DNA from 3 places in the Pantoea phytobeneficialis genome. Region 3 is predicted to be linked to each of the others. Evidence: predicted binding sites of a transcription regulator. Region 3 holds the regulator's gene; each other region holds the start of a gene.

Region 1 (4,192 bases), 290 kb from region 3:
CACGAGATTTGATGCCGACCAGACGGTTTTCCACGATGTCGATACGACCTACGCCGTGTTTCGCACCCAGCGCGTTCAGTTTTTCCAGACAGGCGAACGGACTCAGCTTCTCGCCGTTAACGCCAACCACGCGACCTTTTTCCACAGTCACGGTGACGTTTTCCGCCTGATCCGGTGCTTCCAGCGGGTCAACGGTCCACACCCAGCAATCTTTGTTCGGTGCGTTCCACGGGCTTTCCAGCACGCCACCTTCGGTGGAGATGTGCCAGGCGTTTTCATCACGGCTGTAGATTTTTTCCAGCGACGCGGTGGTCGGGATGTTGCGCTCTTTCAGGTAGTCGAGCAGCGCTTCACGCGAACGCAGGTTCCATTCACGCCACGGCGCCACCACTTTCAGCTGTGGTGCCAGTGCGGTGTAGGTGGTTTCGAAACGTACCTGGTCGTTACCTTTACCGGTTGCGCCGTGGCACAGGGCATCGGCACCCACTTTCAGCGCCAGCTCAACCTGCGCTTTGGCGATAATCGGACGCGCCATTGAGGTACCCAGCAGGTAGGTGCCTTCGTACAGCGCACCGGTTTGCAGCACCGGGTAAACGTACTCGCTGATGAACTCTTCGCGCAGGTCAACCACATGACATTCAGAGGCACCGGATTGCAGCGCTTTCTTCTCAACGCCTTCCAGATCTGCCGGGTCCTGACCGATATTCGCCACGAACGCGACCACTTCACAGCCGCCGTAGTTCTCTTTCAGCCATGGAATGATGGCAGACGTATCAAGGCCACCGGAGTAAGCCAGAACAATTTTTTTGATGCCTTGCGTTTGCATTTCGTAATCCTTGAATCAGTATCGTTAAGCGAGAATCCGGGTGCCAATCGACACGCCGTTGAAAAGAGTTGGCAGCTGTTCAGCATGACGCCAGCTGGCAATATCCACCGGGCGACCCAGAGTACGTGCCGCGTCCAGCGCTGCGTTAACTTTAACAATCATGCCATCGGTAATAATGCCCTGGGCGATCAGCTGTTCCGCTTTCGCGGCCGTCATCTCTGCGATGCGTTGACCTTTGCCATCGAGAATGCCGCTGACATCAGACAACAGTACCAGATCCGCACCAATGGTGGCCGCCAGCGCAGTCGCCGCCTGGTCAGCGTTGACGTTCATCAGATCGCCACCATCAGTGATCCCGATGGAACTGATCACCGGCATATAACCCGCGCCCAGCAACGTGTTGATCAATGCCGGGTTGCCCGGTGTGGCGTTACCGACGTGGCCCAATTCTTCATCAAACTGCGCCACATTTACCAGACCCGCATCACCCAGGCACAGGCCCACCGCGTTGATGCCATACTTCTTCGCCCAAGCGAGCAACGTTTTGTTCGCCGTACCCGCCAGAGCACCGGTAATAATGTCAATCTGATCGGCTGGCGTCACGCGCAAACCGTTCTTCTTTTTCACCGGCAGCGCGAGCTTCTTCATCAGCTCATCCACCAGGCAGCCGCCGCCGTGCACAATGATCAGCGGACGCTGATACTCGTTACGATACGCCAACAGCGCATCGAACAGGCGAGCCAGCGCTTCTTCGCTATCCAGCAGGACGCCACCCAGTTTAATAATCAGAGGATTGGTCATGGTTTACTTACTCGCCCGTTAAATCAGAGACAGTGTTTCGGGGAAGCCGAAACGAATATTCAGACACTGCACCGCCTGCGAAGAAGCACCTTTCAACAGGTTATCTTCTGCGGCAACCACAATCAGGTGCTCACCCTGCACGGCAAAACCGATATCACAGAATGGCAGGCCAACCACACCTTTCAACGCAGGCACACCTTTCTTATACAGACGCACCAGCGGTTTGTCGTGGTAGGCGTTATGGAAAGCTTCTGCCACGTCCTGTTCGCTGACGCCCGGTTTCAGGCGGCAGGTGACGGTAGCAAGAATGCCACGCGGGAAGTTGCCCAGATGCGGCGTAAAGATCACCGGCGTACCGAGATGGGCAACAATTTCCGGATGGTGGCGATGATTGAAGATGCCATAAGGTTGCAGGCTGACTTCACAGAAACTGGTAGTGACGCTGGCTTTACGCCCGGCACCGCTGACGCCGCTGGTCGCGTTAATCACCGGCCACTGGTCTTGATTCAGCAGGCCCGCTTCCACCAGCGGTTTCAACGCCAGTTGAGAGGCGGTCGGGTAGCATCCCGGTACCGCCACCAGCTGGGCTTCTTTGATTTTTTCGTGCTGCCATTCCGCCAGGCCGTAAACCGCTTTGTCCAGCCAGTCGCCGTGTTGATGGGTGAAACCGTAATATTGATTGTAGAAAGCACCGTCGTTAACACGGAACGCACCGGAGAGATCAAATACCACGCAACCGGCTTTCAGGAATTCCGGCGCCAGATCGTGACTGACTTCATGTGCGGTGGCGAGGAACACCACATCGACTTTATCCGCCCACTCAGCGGCATCGCTCAGCGGCTGCAATGGCAGGTCGACAATACCTTTCAACTGCGGATGCAGGTCTGAAAGTAACTTTCCGGCATCCGGGCTTTGCGCTGAAACCGCTAAAGCGGTTATGTTCATATGCGGATGGCGATTCAGGTAGGTGGCAAGCTCTACGCCAGCGTAACCACTGGCACCAACGATCAGCGTATTCAACATCAGGCTGTATACCTTATTACAGTCACACGTTCCGGGTCGCGGCCTTGCCCCGTTGCCCACGATGCCGTTTGCACAGATTTACTGTTCACATGCAGACGACGTTAATGTATTTTTATTCACTATTAATGCATGAATATTGATACATCCTAACCCAAGGACCGTCAACAGTGAAGACAAAATTACCACCTTTTATCGAACTCTACCGCCAGCTGATTGCCACACCATCAATCAGCGCCACCGACGCCGCGCTCGATCAGAGCAATGAAACTTTAATCAATTTGCTGGCGGGCTGGTTTCGCGATCTTGGCTTCGATACTGAAGTGCAACCTGTACCGGGTACACGGCATAAATTTAACCTGCTGGCGCGCACGGGTTCCGGCGCGGGTGGTTTATTATTAGCAGGCCATACCGACACGGTTCCGTTCGATGATGGCCGCTGGACGCGCGATCCCTTTACCCTGACTGAGCATGACAACAAGCTTTACGGTTTAGGCACGGCAGATATGAAAGGCTTCTTCGCCTTTATTCTGGATGCGCTGCGTGACGTAGACGTGACCAAACTGAGCAAACCGCTCTACATTCTTGCCACCGCCGACGAAGAGACGACGATGGCAGGTGCGAAGTACTTCGCTGAATCCACCCAACTGAGCCCGGACTGCGCCATCATCGGCGAACCGACTTCGCTGAAACCGGTACGCGCGCACAAAGGCCATCTCTCCAATGTGATTCGTATTCAGGGACAATCGGGCCACTCCAGCGATCCCTCACGCGGCGTGAACGCCATTGAGCTGATGCATGAATCCATCACCCAATTGATGCAGCTGCGTAATACGTTGAAAAGCCGTTACAACCATGACGGTTTTGCCATTCCGTACCCGACCATGAACTTTGGCCATATTCACGGCGGCGATGCCGCTAACCGTATTTGCGCCTGCTGCGAACTGCATATGGATATTCGACCGTTACCGGGGTTAACCCTGAGTGATCTGGATGGTCTGCTGAATGAAGCGCTGGCTCCGGTGAGTGAGCGTTGGCCGGGTCGTTTGACCGTCGGTGAACTGCATCCGCCGATTCCGGGTTACGAGTGCCCGGTCGACCATGAACTGGTGAAAGTGGTGGAAAAACTGCTGGGTACGCCGACCGAAGTGGTGAACTACTGCACCGAAGCACCGTTTATTCAGCAACTTTGCCCAACGCTGGTGTTAGGCCCCGGTTCTATCAATCAGGCCCATCAGCCTGATGAATTTATTGATACCGCATTTATTAAGCCAACCCATGCGCTCATCACGCAGGTTGTCCATCATTTTTGTCACTGATGGACAATCGATGGGGCATTTCACTGTTTAATCAGCAAAATGCCCCGTCAATGTTCGGGATTTGATAATAAGAATAACTTATCTCGCTTCGCTCTGGTTAAATTCTTTGAATTTCCAGCATTTAGCAGCGAAATTTCGTCAGTTTAAGGCAATTGACGAACAGAGCGATACGTGGCTAGATAAAAGACGAAGTTATGCCCGTTGGGTATATGAATTAAAAAGACGA
Region 2 (4,192 bases), 1.0 Mb from region 3:
CGCCACATTCAGGTTATCCAGACGGCTCTGGGTTTCACGAATGGTGAACAAATCGAGCAGGGTTTGCGTCGGATGCTGGTTAGCCCCGTCTCCGGCGTTGAGAATCGGCACGCCGCCGGAAAACTCGGTAGCGAGACGGGCCGCGCCTTCCTGCGGATGGCGCATCACAATGGCATCGACATAGGTACCAATCACCGAAATGGTATCGGCGAGGGTTTCCCCTTTCTTACCGAGCGAGGTGTTGCTGCCGTCGGCAAAACCGACGACCGAGGCACCAAGGCGATGCATGGCGGTTTCAAACGACAGACGGGTACGCGTTGAGGCTTCAAAGAAGCAGCTGGCGATGACGTTGTGTTTCAGCAATTCCGGCTGCGGGTGTGCCTTGAGCTGCGCGGCGGTATGCAGTACCAGCTCCAGCTCAGCGCGGCTGAGATCGTTAATTGAAATAATGTGCTTACGATATAGCGGGTTGGCCATAGCTCTCTCCTCTGCGCTGCCGGATAACGGACAAAAAAAAGCCCCTGCTTAAGGGGCTTGATTTGCGATCGATTGATGACGGAAAGAAACAGGTGCGCCGCCAGCTTTCTGGCGTAATTGAGCGTCAAATTGTGCGCTGCGCTGTTGCATGCTTCCTCCCGGCAAATTGTGGCGCATTATACGCATTCACTGCTTTGCATCAAGCAAAAATCACACGCGAGGTAATCGTTTGCTCCCGCCTGAGTCAGGGCTGGCCGAGCGTTGCCACCATCACGGCTTTAATGGTGTGCATGCGGTTTTCTGCCTGGTCAAACACAATGCTGTGTGCCGATTCAAACACCTCGTTGCTGACTTCCATACCGTCGTTCAGGCCATACTGCTCAGCCATCTGACGTCCCAGCGTGGTTTGGTCATCATGGAACGCTGGCAGGCAGTGCAGGAACTTCACCTGCGGATTGCCGGTCAACGCCAGCATCGCGCTGTTTACCTGATACGGGCGCAGCAGCGCGATACGATCAGACCACACGGATTTGTCTTCTCCCATCGAGACCCACACGTCAGTGTAGATGAAATCGGCACCCTGCACGCCGGTGGCGATATCTTCGGTCAGCGTGATTTTGCCACCGGTTTTTTGCGCTGCGATGCGGCATTGTTCCACCAGTTGTTCTTCTGGCCAGCAGCCTTTCGGTGCCACCAGACGCAGGTCCAGCCCGACCATCGCAGCTGCTTCCAGCATGCTGTTGCCCATGTTATTGCGCGCATCGCCAACGTACACCAGCGTCATCTGGTTCAGCGATTTTTGTGGCAGATGTTCCTGCATCGTCAACAGATCCGCCAGCAACTGAGTTGGATGGAATTCGGTGGTCAGACCGTTCCAGACCGGCACCCCGGCATGTTCCGCCAGGGTTTCCACCAACGCCTGACCATAACCACGATATTGAATACCGTCATACATACGTCCGAGCACGCGCGCAGTGTCTTTCATCGACTCTTTATGGCCGATCTGGCTGCCGCTTGGGCCGAGGTAAGTCACGTTAGCACCCTGATCGTAAGCGGCAACTTCGAAAGAGCAACGGGTACGAGTCGAGTCTTTTTCGAAGATGAGCGCGATGTTTTTGCCTTTCAGGTACTGCGTTTCGCTGGCGTTTTTCTTTGCGTGTTTTAATTCACCGGCCAGTCTTAACAGGTAATCAATTTCTGCTGGGGTGAAGTCCAGCAATCTCAGGAAATGGCGTTGGTTCAGCTGACTCATACAGCGCTCCATGTGGGGATCATAAATGAATTAAAATTCAATCTAACCGTATGAATATGCATTTTCAACCCCGGCGTTAAGAAACTTTCTGTTTTGAGTAGTGGCGCGCGAGGCAGTGTGGGAAAATAATTGCATTCATTGCCGAACATTTTGAGGATATCCCCATGGCATACGAAGCATTGCTGGAAGAACAACGCGAAGAGACGCGGTTGATCATTGATGAATTACTGGAAGATGGCAGCGATCCTGATGCCCTCTACACCATCGAGCACCATCTTTCCTGCAACAATTTTGACTCGCTGGAAAAAGCGGCGGTAGATGCCTTCAAGCTGGGTTATGAGGTGACTGAACCGGAAGAGCTGGAGCTGGAAGATGGCAGCACGGTGATGTGTGTCGACATCCTGAGCGAAGCCGCGCTGAAACCCGAGCTGATTGATGCGCAGGTTGAGCAACTGGTGAATCTGGCGGGCAAATACAACGTAGATTACGACGGTTGGGGCACCTACTTCGAAGACCCGGACGCGGAAGACGAAGATGATGACGGCGACTTCATTGATGATGAAGACGACGGTGTACGTCACTAAAAATGAACGGGCAGCCGCGTTGCTGCCCGTATTTTTTCCCCGCAGATAAAGACATTCATGAATTACGCCCCGCTATTAGAACCTATCCATCAGTTTCTGCATTGCCGCACACCACAGGCGTGGATTGATGAAGCACGCAAGCCGGAAAACCTGACGTTGCTACTCACCGATCATATGGTTTGTGAGTTAAAAGCCGCGCAAACCGCCGTCTGGTTGATTCGTAAATATGTGGCTGACAAGCCGAGTGGTGACGCTATTCTGGCGTGGCTGAAGCCCTACGAAGATTTTATTTTTGGCGAAGATCACGACAGCAACTTTATCAACGCCCACAAAAATCTGACCAAAAGCATCATCGTGCGTAATGAGTTGCCGTGGGCGGATGATCTGGTGGAAAAGATGGTGCTGCTGATTAAAGAAGAGCTGCACCATTTTTATCAGGTCTGGGAAATTATGCAGGCGCGCGGTCTGCCGTATCGCAAGATTACCGCCAGTCGTTACGCCAAAGGGTTGCTGCGTGAGGTCACGACTCATGAGCCAGATACCCTGGTAGATAAGCTGATTTGCGGTGCTTATATCGAGGCGCGTTCTTGTGAACGTTTCGCCAGCCTGGCACCGTATCTGGATGAGCAACTGGAGAAGTTTTATATCTCGCTGCTGCGTTCCGAAGCGCGTCATTACCAGGATTACCTGACGCTGGCGGCGCAGATTTCGCCGAAAGATATTGCGCCACGCGTGCGCGCGATTGGTGAGGCGGAAGGGCGCTTAATCAGCGAACCGGATATCGAGCTGCGTTTTCACAGCGGTGTGCCAACCTTATAAAATCCGCGCGATAAATCGCGCCGCTACAACCCGCGCGATAAATCGCGCCGCTACGACCCGCATGATAAATCGCGCCGCTACGGGACGGAATGATTACAGGGTACGCAGCATACGCACTTCACAATCCACATGCCCGGTGCAGCCCATCGCGGTATCAATCAGGGTAAAACCCAGCGATTCATACAACTTAATGGCGCGCGTCAGGCTGGCGGTGGTTTCCAGATAGCAACGACGGAAACCTTGCTGGCGTGCATAATCCATCGCGCGTAGTGCCAGATCGCGGGCCAGGCCAAAACCACGCGCTTCCGGCAGAAAGTACATCTTCTGTAATTCACAAATATCCGGCGCGCTACACGCCAGGGGTGCCACACCGCCGCCACCCAGCACTTTGCCCTGATGCTCGACAATCCAGTAAGCGCTGTTCGCCTCGCTGTACAATTCAAACAGCCGGTCCAGATTGGGATCAGACACGGTATAGCCTTTGTCAGCAGTCAGGCCGAACTCGGCAGAGACGTCGCGAATGACCCGAGCAATCAGCGGATTATCGGCTGCGGTAATGGGACGTACCTGAAGATCCAGCGGGGTGACAGTGGTCATTAGCATCTCATCCGATAGAAAAAAGCCGGGCAGTGCCCGGCTTCGGTTAAGCAGTTGGCCTGAAGCGATTACAATGCCGCAATCACGCCCTGCTGTTCAATCAGTTTTGCTTTTGATTGTTCCAGCTCAGCTGCACGTTCGCGCTCTTTCGCTACCACCGCTTCCGGTGCACGGGCAACAAAACCTTCGTTCGCCAGTTTGGTCTGGATCTTCTCGATTTCAACATCCAGCTTGGTCAGCTCTTTCGCCAGACGATCCAGCTCCGCTTCTTTGTTCACCAGATCCGCCATCGGAATCAGCAGTTCAGCGCCTTCAACGATCTTGGTCACCGATACCGGGCCTTTCTCGCCCGCAGGCAGGATGGTGAGGCTTTCCAGGCGTGCCAGACGCGACAGGAAGTTACGGTTCTCTTCCACGCGACGCAGCGCCGCCGGTGAGCAATCACGCAGCAACACATCCAGCG
Region 3 (4,192 bases):
TCGATCTGCAACAAGGTATCCAGTTGTTTGAACTGCGAGTCTACGCCGCCGAAATGGGCCACCGCATGCCGCTACGCCATGAACTGCATCAGCTGATTTTGCATGGTTTTGCCGAGCACGGTATCGAAATGCCCTTCCCGCCTTTCCAGGTTCGTATGGAAACCCTGGGCAAGAAAAGCCCGGCCAGCAATGGCACACCTGCGGCACGGAATTATAAGTCGGGTGGGTTGTAAAAATGAGGTGCGCAGTGGATGCGCACCTGGTCAGTTTATTTCACAAACTCTTCGCCCTGAGCGATATCTTTCTTCAGCGTATCCAGCATGCCGGTTAACGCCTGTTGCTCAAAGGCGCTGAGCGGTCCGAGTGGACGGCGCTCCACGATACCGGTTTTGCCCAACAACAGTGGCTGCGAGAAGAAACGCGCGTATTCGCCATCCCCTTCCACATAAGCACATTCGACCACGTTCGCTTCCCCTTGCATGGCGCGTACCAGCGACAGACCGAAACGTGCCGCAGCCTGACCCATTGACAGGGTCGCTGAGCCGCCACCGGCTTTGGCTTCCACCACTTCCGTACCGGCGTTTTGGATACGTTTGGTGAGATCCAACACTTCCTGCTCACTAAAGCTAACGCCTTTGACCTGCGACAGCAGCGGCAGAATAGTGACGCCAGAATGCCCCCCGACCACGGGTACGTCGATCTCGCCGGGTTGCTTGCCTTTTAACGCCGCAACAAAGGTGTTGCCGCGGATAATATCCAGTGTAGTTACGCCAAACAGCCGGTTTTTATCATACACACCCGCTTTCTTAAGCACCTCTGCCGCAATCGCCACCGTGGTGTTAACCGGGTTAGTGATCACGCCAATCAAGGCCTTGGGTGCGGTGCTCGCCACCTGCTCAATCAGGTTACGAACAATGCCTGCGTTAACGTTAAAGAGGTCGGCGCGGTCCATGCCGGGTTTACGTGCCACTCCGGCGGAAATCAGCACCACATCGGCTCCCTTCAGTGCGGGTGTGGCATCTTCACCACTAAAACCCTCAACTTTCACTGCGGTAGGAATATGGCTGAGATCCACAGCCACACCCGGCGTAACCGGGGCGATGTCATAAAGCGAAAGGGCTGAACCTGCGGGTAATTGGGTCTTAAGCAACAGTGCTAGCGCCTGGCCAATACCACCAGCGGCACCGAGAACGGCAACTTTCATCCTGGACTCCTTATTAAGGTGGGGCAGAGATCTGCCGGGTTTCCATCGGGTTACGAGTTTAATCAACTTCTCAGGCGATAGCGACAATACCCGTCGCGCTATTAACACTGACGCCGCAATACGGCTCCCGAGACATCCACACTTCAGAAGTCGCCTGAATGATCATAGGTCGCAGCCAGAAGACAGGGGTCGGCAATGATCAGTCATTTTGTTGTTACCACTTCAATAATATAACAACATTGCAACCTTCGCTTTTGCGCGCCACGCCGCGATTTTGGCGTAGCGGTAAATCTCTGTTATGATCGCCGCCCTCGCAGGTTATCCCGGCGAACCCCTCACCTGTTTATTGCATAAAAATTCATTTAAATGCATAATCATTTATCTGCATGGGCTTGTTGCCCAACGCATCCCTCTTTTTATTGGTAACCTATGCGAAACCCATCTAAACAAGACGACCTGGTTAAGGCGTTCAAAGCCCTCTTGAAAGAAGAGAAATTCAGCTCTCAGGGTGAAATTGTGCAGGCGTTACAGGAAGACGGCTTCGAGAACATCAATCAGTCAAAAGTTTCTCGTATGCTTACTAAGTTTGGCGCGGTGCGCACGCGCAACGCAAAAATGGAGATGGTTTACTGCCTGCCAGCCGAACTGGGTGTGCCGACCACGACCAGCCCGCTGAAAAATTTAGTGCTGGATATCGACTACAACGATGCTCTGGTGGTGATTCACACCAGCCCCGGCGCCGCACAGCTCATCGCCCGTTTGCTGGATTCGCTGGGTAAAGCCGAAGGCATTCTCGGCACCATCGCCGGTGATGACACTATCTTTATTACCCCCGCGCGTGCTTTTACCGTGAAGCAGCTCCATGACGCTGTGCTGATGTTATTCGAACAAGAGCTATAAAACCCTGCCCGCTACCGGCAGATTACCTGCCGGTAACAACTCGGCCATTCCCTTTACCCGCCGTCACGCTTGAAGAAAAATCCTCAAGAAACAATACATTAAGTATATTCTCGTCCGTTCTCACGCCCGATAATAATTGGTAGGACCTTTTATCCTGCTTAACCTTTAGCGCTATTTTACACTGCTTTACACAACAACATCAGCTATATACCCCACTCGCAGCGTATCAGCCAGCTGGATCAACCGTATTATTTCGCACAGAAAGATAAAATAACATAGGTCATTGTTTTTACATGTAATTAACAGGTGTTGTGCAGAAACCAGGCGGTTTTTATAACACTCAGTTATTAAAAGTTGTCATAAGGACAAAGAATAACAACCAAACATTATTAGCAGAATATTAATTTCATGAGTGATTAGATCTATACTTCTTTTCGTGATGCAAATCACACCAAACAAAAAGAGAAAAAACAGAAGACGAGGAAATAATCATGAAAGTTAAAACTACTATCGCAACCATGAGCATTCTATCTGCCCTGTCATTTGGCGCTTTCGCCGCAGATTCTATTAATGCTGATCAGGCAATGAATCTGCAACCGGCCGGCACCATCAGTGTCAGCGGCACGGCTGGTTCGCCGATGGATATCCATCAGCAACTGAGCGAAAAAGCAGACCAGCAAGGTGCTAAAGCTTATCGCGTGATCGAAGCGCGTAATGACAACACCTACCACGCGACTGCTGAACTTTATAAATAAGTTCGCCGAAACAAGACGCAATGTGAAAGGCAACCCATTTGAGACGCGATTGCGCTCAGGTTGCTGACCCAAATTCAGGAGAGTGAATCATGAAAACTAAATTATCTATCGCAGTGCTGAGCCTGGCTTCCGTTCTTTCTTTCGGTGCCAGCGCAGCAAGCCTGATTACCAATGAGCAGGCAGACACCATGAATCTTCAACCGCTGAACCAAACCATCAGCGTGAGTGGCCGTGATGGCGACCAGAACAACATCCGTCAGGAACTTTCTGCCAAAGCCGATGCTCAGGGTGCCAGCCACTATCGCATCATTGAAAACAATCAGAATGACACCTACCACGTCACTGCTGAACTGTACAAATAATCGATAAATGATTATCCGGCGCCCAAACGGCGCCTGGATATGAATCGACGACCCGCTACCCACTTACCACCGCAGGTTGTTGATTGTAATGAGGAGACGAACAATGAAAATCAAAGCAACCATCGCAACCGCTAGCCTGCTCTCACTGTTGACCTTCGGTGCCTCTGCGGCACAACTGGTCACGGCGGAACAGGCTCAGAATATGCAGCCTGCGGGGACAGTGACCATCAGTGGTACTGCCGGTGCACCAATGGATTATCGTGCTCAGCTGTCGCAAAAAGCCGATGAACAGGGTGCCAGCGCCTATAAAGTGATTGAAGCCCGCACCGGCGACAACTATCACATCACTGCTGAACTGTATAAGTAATTCCTCGTCAACTGCTTGACGAACCCTTTGGCCCCGCTCGCCGGGGCCCTTTTTGCGTTACTTCACATTAAAGCGGAGCTGGCCATCCAGCTCCTCTTCTGCTTCATCAAACAGCAAAATCAACGCCCCATAGCGACGCTTCTGTCCTGATCCTAAGTGAATAAACTCAATCTCCAGCGGTAACGGCAGTTGCTCGCCTGTCACCACTTCCCAGAGATCGTCCAAATCAGTAATCGCCAGATCCGCCAGCGCAAAACGGTCACTGAACTGGCGGAAGAAGTGCGCCTGATCGACGATTTCATCGAAATCAAAACGTTCGATTCTCATCATGACGACTCTCTTTTCTGTACCACTGCCCATTAAACCGGGTAGCCTGCGTTGATATGTTTGTGTTGCTGCGGGGTGTGGATGCCCTCCTTCCCCCTGACAGTTTGCATCCCGTCAGGAAAGTATAGATGGCATTACCGGTGGGTTTTGTGAGAGTGAGCCACCGCATCACGCGGTGGCTGGTTTCAGATTTGAATCAATGTGTTCTGATACTTACTCAGCATGCTGGCTAAACGTTTTACCGGCTCCGTTACGCTGCTCGGTGCCGCGTAGTGCT

Evidence for each region. Region 3 encodes ArgR, which controls arginine synthesis, uptake and breakdown. Its sites were predicted from a motif close to ANTGAATAAAAATACANT; they were not measured.
Region 1: a site for ArgR is predicted at 2,754-2,771, ahead of argC (N-acetyl-gamma-glutamyl-phosphate reductase). Genes of this name have one in related genera too.
Region 2: a site for ArgR is predicted at 1,754-1,771, ahead of argF (ornithine carbamoyltransferase). Genes of this name have one in related genera too.

Annotation. Positions count from the first base shown of each region.
Region 1 is NZ_CP024636.1:4,192,966-4,197,157, forward strand. Features, by position in the region: gene CTZ24_RS19525 (argininosuccinate synthase) at 1-826, opposite strand, end outside; gene argB (acetylglutamate kinase) at 851-1,627, opposite strand; gene argC (N-acetyl-gamma-glutamyl-phosphate reductase) at 1,646-2,650, opposite strand; gene argE (acetylornithine deacetylase) at 2,818-3,966, shown strand.
Region 2 is NZ_CP024636.1:612,414-616,605, forward strand. Features, by position in the region: gene pyrB (aspartate carbamoyltransferase) at 1-477, opposite strand, end outside; gene argF (ornithine carbamoyltransferase) at 722-1,729, opposite strand; gene rraB (ribonuclease E inhibitor RraB) at 1,894-2,313, shown strand; gene miaE (tRNA isopentenyl-2-thiomethyl-A-37 hydroxylase MiaE) at 2,371-3,132, shown strand; gene CTZ24_RS02755 (GNAT family N-acetyltransferase) at 3,226-3,729, opposite strand; gene CTZ24_RS02760 (valine--tRNA ligase) at 3,798-4,192, opposite strand, start outside.
Region 3 is NZ_CP024636.1:3,906,208-3,910,399, forward strand. Features, by position in the region: gene mscM (miniconductance mechanosensitive channel MscM) at 1-233, shown strand, start outside; gene mdh (malate dehydrogenase) at 269-1,204, opposite strand; gene argR (transcriptional regulator ArgR) at 1,634-2,104, shown strand; gene yhcN (peroxide/acid stress response protein YhcN) at 2,596-2,859, shown strand; gene CTZ24_RS18080 (YdgH/BhsA/McbA-like domain containing protein) at 2,949-3,221, shown strand; gene yhcN (peroxide/acid stress response protein YhcN) at 3,325-3,588, shown strand; gene CTZ24_RS18090 (barstar family protein) at 3,646-3,915, opposite strand; gene aaeB (p-hydroxybenzoic acid efflux pump subunit AaeB) at 4,101-4,192, opposite strand, start outside.